3 regions of the Segeticoccus rhizosphaerae genome follow, and region 2 is predicted to be linked to each of the others. Evidence: riboswitches for the same ligand, from Rfam matches in the RefSeq annotation. Region 2 holds a riboswitch; each other region holds the start of a gene.
The links. Region 2 has a riboswitch for S-adenosylmethionine ahead of FCN22_RS10485 (aminotransferase class V-fold PLP-dependent enzyme). Riboswitches for the same ligand answer to the same signal wherever they lie in the genome.

Region 1 (4,366 bases), on a different contig from region 2:
GGTCCGGCCCCGGCGGCCGGATCGTCAGGGCCGACCTGGACACGGTCCTCACCGGTCAGGGGGCTGGCGAGGACGCCACCGCACCGGCACCTGCGACGTCGACGCCTGCACCCTCCGCACCCTCTACACCCTCCGGGCCTGCCCCCACCGCTGGCCCCGACGACGAGACGGTGCCCCTCAGCCAGATGCGTCGCGTCACCGCACAGCGGCTGACCGAGAGCGCCGCCGCGCCACACTTCCACCTAACCATGCCGGTCGACCTGACCGCCCTGCTCGCCTTCCGCAAACAGCTCAACGAGCAGCTCACCGACGACGGGGTCCGGGTCAGCGTGACCGACCTGCTGGTGCGTGCGTGCGCAGTGGCCCTGCGATCCCACCCGGAGGTCAACGCTGCGTGGGCCGGCGACCACATCATCCGGCGGGGTCACGTCAACGTGGGCATCGCGGTCGCCATCGAGGACGGTCTCATCGTCCCGGTCGTCACGGATGCGGACCGCAAGACGCTCCGGGAGATCGCCGAAGAGGCGCACGACCTCGGGGACCGCGCCCGTGCCGGCAAGCTCAAGCTCGACGAGTTCACCGGTGGCACCTTCACGGTGAGCAACCTTGGGATGTTCGGCATCACCGAGTTCACCGCCGTGATCAACCCGCCCGAGGCAGCCATCCTCGCCGTCGGCGCCGGGGCCCCGGCACCGGTGCTGAAGGACGGCGAGCTCAGCACCACCACCATCATGCGATTGAACCTGACCGTCGACCACCGCGTCCTCGACGGCGCCACCGGCGCGAGGTTCCTGCGCGACCTGGTCCGCCTGCTCGAGCAGCCGCTGCGGATCGTCACCTGACGGCCTGCCACGAGGACGATCCGGAGCAGGACCGCAGGGCACCTTCCCGGCCACGACCACGCGTCGCTGCCGGGAAGGCGCCGGTGCGGTGGGCTACGAAGGCTTCAGGCGGTCGCGTAGGTGGAGCGCACGGGGACCGTGCCGGCGAGGCTGTCCAGCACCGGGCAGTGCTTCTCGACCGCGTCGATGAGTTCCTGGTAGCGCTCGGGGCTCTCCGGCCCGGTGAGCTGCACCGAGACGTCGACCGACGAGAACCCGGGTCGCACCTCGTCATCCAGCCCCAAGAAGCCGCGCAGGTCGAGTTCACCGGTCAACGTCACGTCGACGTCGTCCACGGTGATGCCCAGCTGGGCGGCCCAGACCTGGAAGGTGATCACCTGGCAGGAGCCGAGCGCCGCCAGCAGGTGCTCCACGGGGTTCGCGCCGAGGTCCGTGCCGCCGAGGGTGGACGGTTCGTCGATCGTGAAGGCGTGGCGGCCAGCCCGGACGGACACCTCGGTGGGTGTTCCCGACACATGGCTGGCGAGCACCTCGGGGTGGATGAGCTGGGGCTCGTGGGTGGTCGTGGTGGTGGTCGTGGTGGTCATGGTGCCTCTCTCCGGGCAGGGCGACGCAGCGGCATACCGCGTGCCATTCGTGCTGTGAATTGGGGGCGTCACCGACCTGCGTCGGCTCGCGTGGGCCGCAAGGGCGCTCGGGCGGTCAGTGGCGACAACTGCTGCTGGTGACGCGAGAGAGGTCGACGTGGCGTCGACGCGTCAGCAGCAGGGCGATCGTGTGGGACATGATGTGGTCTTCCTCATCTCTCCCGCAGTGCGGGACGGACGTGGCACCTGTCGACCGCTGGCCTCCGGTGGAGGCCGACCAGCATGCGGTCGGGTTGCCGGGGCTTCAGCGGGCCGTTCCCTCTGCCCCTCGGGATGAGCGGTATTCGGTTGTAGCACAGGAGATTACCGACGCACGTAGAGCTCGCGCACTCGATGGCCACAGAATGAGACAGCCGTGCTCCGCGGAGCACGGCTGACCGGGCACAACTCCGCCCGACGTCCCGTGGGTGGGGCGCCGGGCGGGCCGTCGTCACTTGTTGAAGACGTCCTTGACGTCGTCACCGACCTTCTTGACCTTCGCAGAGGTCTGGTCCGTCTGACCCTCGGCCTCGAGCTGCTCGTCGTCGGTGGCCTTACCGGTACCTTCCTTGACCTTGCCCTTCGCGTCTTCCGCAGAGTGCTTCATCTTGTCGCTGAGTCCCATGTCGAGCCTCCTCCTCGGCGTGTCTCGCCTGCCCGCACAGTACCCAGCCGACGCGGTCGTACACCCCTTGTGGGGCGCCGATCTTCGCAGCGGGAAGTGGCACCATCGAGCCATGTCCACACGGTTTCCTCCCGCCCAGCTCTCCGACGTCCCTGACGACATCCGGGAGGCCATCCTCCAGGTGCAGGAGAAGTCGGGCTTCGTCCCCAACGTCTTCCTGCTGCTCGCCCGCCGTCCCGCAGAGTTCCGCGCATTCTTCGCCTACCACGACGCGCTCATGGAGAGAGAGGAATCGCACCTGACCAAGGGCGACCGCGAGATGATCGTGGTCAGCATCTCCGGCATCAACCGGTGCACCTACTGCGTTGTCGCGCACGGTGCGCTGCTGCGGATCTTCGAGAAGAAACCTCTCGTCGCCGACCAGGTCGCGGTCAACCACCACACCGCCGACATCACGCCGAGACAGCACGCGGTGCTCGATTTCGCGCACAAGGTCAACACCCACAGTCACGACGTCGGGGACGCCGACTTCGCGGCCCTGCGCGAACACGGGCTGGACGACGAGGACGCGTGGGACATCGCCGCCATCACCGCGTTCTTCGGGCTGAGCAACCGGGTGGCCAGCGTCACCCGCACGATGCCGAATCCGGAGTTCTACCTCATGGGGCGGGTCCCCCGGGAGAAGAAGTAGCGTCGCCGGCGACGGGGCCCGCCACCGTTGCGGGAGGGCGCAAACTGATTGACCTCAAGTCCGGTTGAGGCTCTACAGTCCCCCTGTGCTGACCGATCCCGCGCTCGCACCGGACCACCCGGTGGACAGAGTGCTCGGCGCACGCTTCCGTTGGATCACCATCGGCATGTGTGCGCTGGTGTTCCTCGCTGCCTTCGAGGCCCTGGCGGTCACCACCGTCATGCCGACCATCAGCCGGGAGCTCGACGGCGCGTCCCTCTACGCACTCGCGTTCGCGGGGCCGCTCGCCGTCGGCGTCATCGGCATGGTGCTCGCGGGAAACTGGTCGGACCGCGCCGGCCCCACTCCCCCGCTGTTCACGGCCGTCGGTCTCTTCGCCACGGGGCTGCTGCTGGCCGGCCTGTCGCACACGATGCCGATGCTGGTGGTGGGACGCCTCGTCCACGGACTGGGTGGGGGCGGCCTGACGGTGGCGCTCTACGTCATGCTCGCGCAGATCTATCCCGCCCGCCTGCATCCGAGCATCTTCGCGGGATTCGCTGCGGCCTGGGTGATTCCCTCGCTCATCGGACCCTTCGCAGCAGGGCTCGTCGCGCAGTACATCGGCTGGCAGTGGGTCTTCCTCGGCGTCATCGTGCTCGTGGTACCCGCGATGATCATGGTGCTCCCTGCCTTGCGCATGGTGGGCCGCCCGGCGCCGGCGACAGACGTCCCGTGGAGCCTCAAGCGCCTGTCCTGGTCGGCCATCGCCGCCGGCGCGGTGCTCGCCGTCGACCTCGTCTCGCCGCTGCCGACCGCCCTGCGGTGGATCTGCACGATGGCTGCGGCCGCGCTGGCCCTGCTGGCGCTCCGGCCCCTGCTCCCCCGCCACACCCTGCGGGCGGCGGCCGGTCTGCCGACCGTGATCCTGCTGCGAGGTCTGGTGGGCGGTGCCTTCGGCAGCGCCGAGGTCTACCTGCCCTACCTCCTGACCAGGCACTACCGGTGGACGCCGTCGGTCGCCGGACTGGCGCTGACCGCAGGCGCGCTCGCCTGGTCGGTCGGCTCAGCGATCCAGGGCCGGTATGCCGTGCAGCTCACCCACCGACGCGCGGTGAGCATCGGCGCGGTGCTCGTCTCCATCGCGATCGCGAACACGTGGGTGACGACCATCGTCGGACTTCCGGCGCTCGTGGCCGTGGTCGGCTGGACCCTGGGTGGCTTCGGCATGGGCCTGACCTATCCACGGCTGTCGACCAGCATGCTGGCGCTCTCGAGCGAGCGCGACCGTGGCTTCAACAGCTCGGCACTCGCCATCGCCGACGCCATCGGCTCGGCGCTGGCGATCGCAGCGGCCGGGCTGGCCTTCGGGCTGCTGGTCGGCACGGGGGGCCGCTGGCCCTTCGTGGGCGCGCTGGCCGTCGCGCTGGCTTTGGCGGTGGTCGCACTTGCGGTGCTGGGTCGCCTGCCAGGCGGCCGCGTCGGGTCCGGCCCGAAGACGGCGCCCCCGGAAGGGAGCGACGGATGAGCCCGACCGCAGCCGGACCGACCCGGTTCAGTCCTTTGCCTTGGCGGCGGCTTTCGCCTGCTTCTTGAACGTGCG
Region 2 (4,366 bases):
TCGGGCACGTCCTCGCCCCGCATCAGCGCCAGCGTGGTCGCCAGGTCGTCCGGCTTGACCAGGACGTCACGCGCCTTGGACCCCTCCGACGGTCCGACGACGCCACGTGACTCGAGCAGGTCCATCAGCCGGCCGGCCTTGGCGAACCCGACCCGCAGCTTGCGCTGCAGCATCGAGGTGGAGCCGAACTGCGTGGTGACCACCAGCTCCGTGGCCTGCAGCAGCAGGTCGAGGTCGTCGCCGATGTCCTCGTCGATCTGCTTCTTGGGCGCCACGACCGTGACGTCGTCGCGGTAGTTCGGCTTGAGCTGGCCGGTGACGTGCCCGACGACTCGCTGGATCTCGGACTCGGTGACCCATGCACCCTGGACCCGCATCGGCTTGGAGGCACCCATCGGCAGGAAGAGGGCGTCGCCCTGGCCGATGAGCTTCTCGGCTCCCGGTTGGTCCAGCACGACCCGGGAGTCGGCCAGCGACGAGGTGGCGAACGCCATCCGCGACGGCACGTTGGCCTTGATCAGGCCGGTGACCACGTCGACCGAGGGCCGCTGCGTCGCCAGCACGAGGTGGATGCCGGCCGCGCGCGCCAGCTGGGTGATCCGGACGATCGACTCCTCGACGTCACGCGGCGCGACCATCATCAGGTCGGCCAGCTCGTCGACGATGACCAGCAGGTAGGGGTAGGCCTGCAGCACCCGCTCGGAACCGGGCGGGGTCTTCAGCTTGCCGGTGCGGACCGCCTTGTTGAAGTCGTCGATGTGCTTGTAGCCGAAGGCGGACAGGTCGTCATACCGCGTGTCCATCTCCCGGACGACCCACTGCAGGGCCTCGGCGGCCTTCTTGGGGTTGGTGATGATCGGCGTGATCAGGTGCGGGATGCCCTCGTAGCCGGTCAGTTCCACGCGCTTGGGGTCGACCAGGACCATCCGGACCTCGTCGGGCGTGGCCCGCATCAGGATCGAGGTGATCATCGAGTTGACGAAGCTCGACTTGCCCGCGCCGGTGGCTCCGGCCACCAGCAGGTGCGGCATCTTCGCCAGGTTGGCGATGACGTAGCCGCCCTCGACGTCCTTGCCGACCCCCATGACCATGGGGTGCTCGTTGGCCCGGGCGACCTGGCTGCGCAGCACGTCACCGAGACTGACCGTCTCGCGGTCGGTGTTGGGGATCTCGACGCCGATCGCGGACTTGCCCGGGATCGGGCTGAGGATGCGCACGTCGGCCGACGCCACGGCATACGCGATGTTCCTGGACAGCGCCGTGACCCGCTCGACCTTGGTGCCGCGACCGAGCTCGACCTCGTAGCGAGTCACGGTCGGGCCGCGCATGAAGCCGGTCACCTGGGCGTCGATGTCGAACTGGTCGAGGACCCCGGTGAGTGCCTCCACCACGTGGTCGTTGACGGCCGACCGCTTCTTGTGCGGCGGGCCGGCGGTCAGCAAGGTGTTGTCGGGCAGCGTGTAGGTGACGTCCCCGGCCAGCGCCAGCTGCTCCACCCGCTGCGGCAGCGGGGTCGTCGGGGGCGCCTCGAGGCCGCCCTTGTCGTGGACCTGGCCCGGGCCGGGAGGGTCGGTGGCATCGGTCGAGGGCGGGGGATCGGCAGCACTCGGCGCCAGCACGCCGGGCGCGGTGGGTCGCTTCTCCCCGGGGCGGGGGCCCTTGCCCCGCGAGTCGCCCACGGCGTTGCCGTCGGCGTCGACCACCGCGGCCTGCTCGAACGCCTCGTCGCCGACGAATCCCTCGGGGCCGCCCACCAGGTCGGGGTCGGCCCGGCGGCGCGAGCGACGCTTGGGCGCGGGCTGCTCCTCGCCCTCGGGGTGTGCCGTCTCGTCGGATGCCTGGGTCCCCGGGTGGTGGAAGAGCCGGTCGCGGGCCTCACGCAGCCGAGCCGGGATCTGGTGCACGGGGGTGGCGGTGATGACGAGGATGCCGAAAAGACCGAGCAGGCAGAGCAGCACGACGGCGCCCCACGTGTGCACGGCGGCGGCCACGGGGCTCGAGGCCAGCCAGCCGATGATGCCGCCCGCGTCGCGCATGGCGGCAGCCCCGTCGGGCGGACTGGGCAGGCCCTGGGCGATGTGCACCAGCCCGCAGGTGGCGAAGGCCAGGGCGGTCGTGCCGATGGTCACGCGGTTGTTGGACGTGGCGTCGCCGGGCGCGCGCAGCAGGCGAAGGCCGAGCAGCAGCAGGGCGATCGGCAGGGCAAACGCGACGCGTCCGAAGGTGCCCGCGACGATCGCGTGGATGATGTCGCCGACGACTCCTGTCAGACCCCACCACTCGCGGGCCGCGACCACGACCGCCAGCCCGATGAGGGCGAAGCCGATCCCGTCGCGACGGTGCTCCGGCTCGAGGTCGCGCGCGCTCGTGCCGACCCGGCGGACCGCGCCGCCCGCGACGTGCGCCATGCCCATCCAGGTGCCTCGGACGGCACGCAACGGCAGCGGCAGGCCGCCACCCCTGGCTCTCGACCGGCCCTTGGCCGAGGCCCGGGCCGGGGTCTTGCGCGTGCTCGGGCGCCCGGCGGCCGGGCGCGACGAGGTGCGGCGACTCGAGGACTTCGAGCGGGCCGTGGAGGAGGACTGACGTGTCGCCACTGTCGCAGGCTACGCGATAGTCACCCTCGGATCACGTGTCACACGCGCACCACAGGTCACCGGTCGGACCCGGCAAGCGTCGGATGGGCCCTTCCCGTGCCTGAACGTCTCGACATCTGAGATGACCGCTCAGGTGGTGGGCACCGCGGCCCCCGAAGCGGTAGTTTCCTGCACAGGTCATGAGTGCCAGCGTCAAGCCCCGGCTCGCTGGTCGGCAACCCTCCTCCGCGGTGGGGTGCTCCGGGTGACGACCCGGCCGTCCTGCACCAGCAGGCGGCAAGCGCGGACCGGCGCCCGTCGCAGGTCCGACCCAAACACTGGACCGACAGGAGCAGCCCGTATGTCGATCGCGAGCCTGACCCGCCGCACCGCCGATACGCCGCCCACCTACGGCTGGGCGGTGCCTCCGGTGCCCGCTATGCCCGGAGCGGGCAGCCGACCGGCGCCTGAGCCACCCCATCGGCTGCGCTCCGTGCCGATCCCACCCACCGGACCTGCGCCCGCGGAGCGGTCCTCACCCTCGACTCCGCAGGGTCGTGAGAGCGCCCGTCCCCAGGCACCGGCGGTCCTGGCCCCACCCCGCACCGTCGCAGAGAACCTCGGCGTGCCCACGCTGCACCGCACGGTCGTCGACTACGCCAACTTCGACCACGCCGCGTCGACACCCGCGCTCGAGTCGGTCAAGCACGCCGTGGACACCGCCCTGCGCACCTACTCCTCGGTGCACCGCGGCACCGGCTACACCTCGCGGATCACGACCGGGTGGTTCGAGGCGGCGCGCGAGGAGGTGGCCGAGTTCGTGGGCGCGCGGCCCGGCGACGAGGTGGTGTTCACCCGCAACACCACGGACGCCCTCAACCTGCTGGCGCGGTGCCTGCCCTCGCGCACGACGACCTTCGTCTTCGAGTCGGAGCACCACGCCGCGTTGCTGCCCTGGCCCTCCTCGCGGACCGTGCGGCTGCCGGTGCCCGCGAGCGCCGCGGACGCCGTCGCCCTGCTCGACGGGGCGCTGGCCGAGTCCGACGACGGCAGGCCGCGACTCGTCGTCGTCACCGGCGCCTCCAACGTCACCGGCGAGCTGTGGCCCGTCGAGGAGCTGGTCACGGTCGCCCGCAGGTATGACGCGCGCGTGGCCCTCGACGCCGCGCAGCTGGCGCCCCACCGCCGGGTCGACCTCACAGCCCTCGACGTCGACTACCTGGCACTGTCCGGCCACAAGCTCTACGCGCCCTACGGCTCGGGCGCCCTGGTGGGGCGCGCCGACTGGCTGGACTCGGCCGCCCCCTACCTGCGTGGTGGCGGCGCCACCGCGGCCGTCACCCCGGGCGGGGTGGTCTGGCACGAGGGGCCCGCACGGCACGAGGGCGGCACTCCCAACGTGCTCGGCGCGGTCGCGCTGGCGGCCGCATGCGCCACGCTGCGCCGCGAGCGGGACGTGGTCGAGGCGCATGAGGCCGAGCTGGCCGCCGCGCTGCAGGCCGGGCTGGGCGGCATCGCCGGGGTACGGACCTACTCCGTCTTCGGCGACGATCACCCCCGCGTCGGCGTCGTGGCGTTCACCATCGACGGCGTGGACAGCGCCCTGGTCTCGGCGGCCCTGTCGGCGGAGCACGGCATCGGCGTGCGGGACGGCCGGTTCTGCGCACACCCGCTCGTCGACGAGCTGCTCGGGGACGCCGGCCCTGACGCTCCGCCGACCGCTGTGCGCGCCAGTCTCGGCCTGGCGACGACGCGGGAACACGTGCAGCGGCTGGTGGCAGCGGTCGCCT
Region 3 (4,366 bases), on a different contig from region 2:
CCGACGACGCACGGGGTGCCCGCCCGACCGGCGGCTGGGTGGCGCTCGTGGGCGGCGGCCCCGGTGACGACGGATTGATCACGGCCCGTGGTGTCGAGCTGCTGCAGCGTGCCGACGTCGTCGTGGTCGACCGGCTCGCGCCCCGTGGCGTGCTGGACGGCCTCGGTGCCGACGTCGAGATCGTCGACGTGGGCAAGACGCCCGGGCACCACCCCTTCTCGCAGGAGGCGATCAACGCGGTGCTGCTCGACCGGGCGTCGGCCGGCAGGGGAGTCGTCCGCCTCAAGGGCGGCGACCCCTACGTGCTCGGCCGTGGCGTCGAGGAGCGTATGGCGTGTGAGCAGGAGGGCGTCCCCGTCGAGGTCGTCCCAGGGATCACCAGTGCCCTGGCCGTTCCCGCCTCCGTCGGCATCCCGGTCACCCATCGCGGCCTGGCGCGGGCCTTCACCGTCGTGACCGGGCACGAGGACGTCCCCGACCTGCCGACGGGGCGTGACCACACGATTCTCGTGCTCATGGGGGTGTCGACCCTGCGGCGCAACGCGGCCCTGATGATGGCTGCCGGCCGCGACCCGGCCTGCCCGGTCGCGGTGGTCGAGGACGCCTTCGGCCCGCGCCACCGGGTCACGACGGGCACGCTGGACTCGATCGCCGACGTGGCGGCGCTCGCCCGGGTGCGCTCGCCCGCCGTCGTGGTGGTGGGGGATGTCGTGACGCTCAGCCCGCACTGGTCCGGGGCCGCCGTGCAAGCGGGCGTCACCTCATGAACACCATTGCTCGGCACAGTCGACACGGACCGGCGGCACGGGAGCTGCTCCTGGTGGCGCACGGCACCCGGGACGCGCAGGGGCAGGAGGTCCTCGAGCGGGTGCGGCAGCGGGTGGGCCACCGGCTGCCCGGCGTCGCCGTCCGGCTGTCCTACATCGACGTGATTCGTCCCCACCTCTCCGACGCGCTGGCGAAGACGCCGGAGTGCGTCGTGGTGCCGATCTTCCTCAGTGCGGGTCACCACGTGCGGGTGGACGTGCCCCGCGCGGTGGCGGCGACCGGCGGCCTGGCCACGGTGACGCCCTGCCTGGGACCGGCCGACGCGGTGCTGCAGGCCGTGGCCGATCGGCTCGCGGCTGCGGGGCCGGTGCCCCGAGCGACGGTGCTCGCGGCGGCCGGCTCGACCGATCCCCGGGCCCGCGACGAGGTGCACCACGCGGCCGACCGCCTGCGCCGCCTCCTCGGCACGCCCGTGGCGGTCGGTTTCGCCGCCTCCGCCGCGCCGACCGTGGCCGACGCCGTCACGGCCCTGCGGGGCCGGGGAGCGGCGACGGTGGGCGTCGCGTCATACCTGCTCGCACCCGGGGTGTTCCAAGCGCGACTGGACGGCAGCGGCGCCGACCTGATCGGCGAGCCGATCGGCGCCCACCCGCTGCTGGTGGACCTGGTGGTGCGCCGCTTCCGGTCGGCCGCGCCGCCAGCACTCACCCGCCGGCCGGCCCACGCCGGCGACCGGGCGGCATACCTCGCAGGTGTCCGATGAGTGAGACGCGCCATCCAGCCCGTGGACGCGCCGCTATCCTGACGACAGGTCATGAGTGTCAGCGCAACGGCCCCGGCTCGCTGACCGGCAACCCTCCACCGCGGTGGGGTGCCCCGGGTGAGGACCTGGCACGGCGTCGCCCGACGTCGTGCAAGCGCGGGAGACCAGTTCGCTGCCACCCCGCACCGCACGTGGCGCGCCACCGGCGCGGGCGCGTGCGTTCCCTGGACGACAACGCACGAAAGGCAAGGCCACAGCGATGACTGACACCACCCCCAACTGGTCCTTCGAGACGCGCCAGATCCACGCCGGCCAGGAGATCGACGAGGACACCCGGTCACGGGCCCTCCCGATCTACCAGACCACCTCCTACGTCTTCCGGGACACCCAGGAGGCAGCCGACCTGTTCGCCCTGAAGGAGCTCGGCAACATCTACACCCGGCTGCAGAACCCGACGAGCGACGTCGTCGAGAAGCGCATCGCCAGCCTCGAGGGCGGCGTGGGTGCCCTGCTGCTGTCGTCCGGCCAGGCCGCCTCCACCTTCGCGGTACTCAACATCGCCGAGGCGGGCGACCACGTGGTGGCCAGCCCCAACCTCTACGGCGGGACCTACAACCTGCTGAAGTACAGCCTGGCCAAGCTTGGTGTGGAGACCACCTTCGTGGAGGACTCCACCGACCCGGAGTCGTGGCGCGCGGCGGTGCGGCCCAACACCAAGCTCTTCTTCGGCGAGACCATCGCCAACCCCAAGGGCGAGGTCCTCGACATCGAGAACATCGCAGCGGTCGCCCACGAGGTCGGCGTGCCGCTGGTGGTCGACAACACGATCGCCACCCCCTACCTGCTGCGACCGCTGGAGTGGGGTGCCGACATCGTCGTCCACTCCGTGACGAAGTACCTGTCCGGGCACGGGACGGTGATCGCCGGCGCCATCGTGGACGGCGGCACCTTCGACTTCGCCCAGGACCCGGAGCGGTTCCCGAACTACAACCAGCCGGACGAGAGCTACCACGGCCTCGTCTACGCCCGCGACCTCGGTGTCGGCAGCCAGTTCGGCGCCAACCTCGCCTTCATCCTCAAGGCCCGCGTGCAGCTGCTGCGCGACCTCGGCTCGGCGCCGGCCCCGTTCAACGCGTTCCTCATCGCCCAGGGGCTGGAGACGTTGAGCCTGCGGATCGAGCGGCACGTCGAGAACGCCCAGAAGGTCGCGCAGTTCCTCGCCCAGCACCCGCAGGTGGAGTCGGTGCGCTACGCGTCGCTGCCGGACAACGAGTTCCACGCGGCGGCGCAGAAGTACACGCCGAAGGGCGCCGGCGCGGTGCTCGCCTTCGAGATCGCGGGTGGCCTGGAGGCCGGCCGGGCGTTCGTCGAGGGGCTGACCCTGCACAGCCACGTCGCCAACCTGGGGGATGTGCGCTCGCTGGTCATCCACCCCGCCTCGACCACCCACTCCCAGGGCGATGACAAGGACCGTCTCGCGGCAGGCGTGACGCCGGGCCTGGTGCGCCTCGCCGTGGGCATCGAGCACATCGACGACATCCTGGCCGACCTCGAGCAGGGCTTCGCCGCGGCCAAGACCTCCTGACCGCACCTTGCCCTCCCGCTCGTTGCGGCGAGAGCGCGACGTCGAGTGCGCGCTCTCGCCGCAACAACGGCGGTGACTCCACCGGACCGCGCGCATATCGGGGTGAGCGCAGCGGGACGGGGCACCTATCCTTGCCACCATGTCCTCCGAGCGCACGCGGTCGTCCTCGCGTGCCCGGAACCCCGGGCGGCGCCGCTCGCACGGCGGTCGTGCGCAGCACGATGGAGGCGGTCGCCGACCGCGGGAGACCTCAGACCAGCGAGCGGCCCGGATCGAGCGGCGCGCGGCTGCGCTGGCGGCCCTTGCCCCCCTGCGCTACCCCGAGGACCTGCCGGTCGTCGCCCGCAAGGACGACATCGCGACGGCCATCCGTGACCACCAGGTGGTGGTCATCGCCGGCGAGACGGGGTCGGGCAAGACGACGCAGATCCCCAAGATCTGCCTCGAGCTCGGCCGCGGGGTCGAGGGCCTGATCGGCCACACCCAGCCGCGCCGGATCGCCGCCCGGTCGGTGGCGGAGCGGATCGCCGAGGAGACCCGCACCGACCTCGGCACGGCGGTGGGCTACCAGGTCCGCTTCACCGACCACTCCCAGCGCGACACCCTGGTCAAGGTGATGACCGACGGCATCCTGCTGTCGGAGATGCAGCGCGACCGCGAGCTGCGCCGCTACGACACGATCATCATCGACGAGGCGCACGAACGCAGCCTCAACATCGACTTCATCCTCGGCTACCTCCGGCAGCTGCTGCCGCGCCGGCCGGACCTCAAGGTGATCATCACCTCGGCCACCATCGACCCGCAGCGCTTCGCCGAGCACTTCGCAGTCGACGGCAGACCTGCACCGATCATCGAGGTCTCCGGGCGCACCTACCCGGTCGAGGTCCGCTACCGACCCCTCGTCCGTGAACAGGGCGACACCCTCGTCGACGTCGACCAGGTCACCGGCATCTGCGAGGCGGTCGAGGAGCTGTGGACCGAGGGCACCGGAGACATCCTGGTCTTCCTGTCGGGGGAGCGAGAGATCCGTGACGCCGCCGACGCGCTCACCGGGATGTCGCTGCCGCAGACCGAGATCCTGCCGCTCTACGGGCGGCTCTCGGCCGCCGAGCAGCACCGGGTCTTCAGCTCGCACAGCGGCCGTCGCGTCGTGCTGGCCACCAACGTGGCGGAGACCTCGCTCACGGTGCCCGGCATCCGGTATGTCGTCGACGCCGGCACCGCGCGGATCTCGCGCTACAGCCAGCGCA

Region 1: linked by a shared signal. The riboswitch ahead of FCN22_RS07080 (OsmC family protein) and the one ahead of FCN22_RS10485 (aminotransferase class V-fold PLP-dependent enzyme) in region 2 are both predicted to bind S-adenosylmethionine.
Region 3: linked by a shared signal. The riboswitch ahead of FCN22_RS03380 (bifunctional o-acetylhomoserine/o-acetylserine sulfhydrylase) and the one ahead of FCN22_RS10485 (aminotransferase class V-fold PLP-dependent enzyme) in region 2 are both predicted to bind S-adenosylmethionine.

Annotation. Positions count from the first base shown of each region.
Region 1 covers NZ_SWMA01000006.1:120,474-124,839, reverse strand. The annotation lists gene FCN22_RS07085 (dihydrolipoamide acetyltransferase family protein) at 1-842, shown strand, start outside; gene FCN22_RS07080 (OsmC family protein) at 947-1,429, opposite strand; SAM riboswitch class I at 1,639-1,769, opposite strand; gene FCN22_RS07075 (CsbD family protein) at 1,920-2,093, opposite strand; gene FCN22_RS07070 (peroxidase-related enzyme) at 2,206-2,784, shown strand; gene FCN22_RS07065 (MFS transporter) at 2,870-4,291, shown strand; gene FCN22_RS07060 (HhH-GPD-type base excision DNA repair protein) at 4,319-4,366, opposite strand, start outside.
Region 2 covers NZ_SWMA01000012.1:67,890-72,255, reverse strand. The annotation lists gene FCN22_RS10490 (DNA translocase FtsK) at 1-2,414, opposite strand, end outside; gene FCN22_RS21885 (hypothetical protein) at 2,407-2,586, shown strand; SAM riboswitch class IV at 2,773-2,886, shown strand; gene FCN22_RS10485 (aminotransferase class V-fold PLP-dependent enzyme) at 2,938-4,366, shown strand, end outside.
Region 3 covers NZ_SWMA01000003.1:107,091-111,456, forward strand. The annotation lists gene cobA (uroporphyrinogen-III C-methyltransferase) at 1-767, shown strand, start outside; gene FCN22_RS03375 (sirohydrochlorin chelatase) at 764-1,531, shown strand; SAM riboswitch class IV at 1,579-1,694, shown strand; gene FCN22_RS03380 (bifunctional o-acetylhomoserine/o-acetylserine sulfhydrylase) at 1,791-3,116, shown strand; gene hrpA (ATP-dependent RNA helicase HrpA) at 3,256-4,366, shown strand, end outside.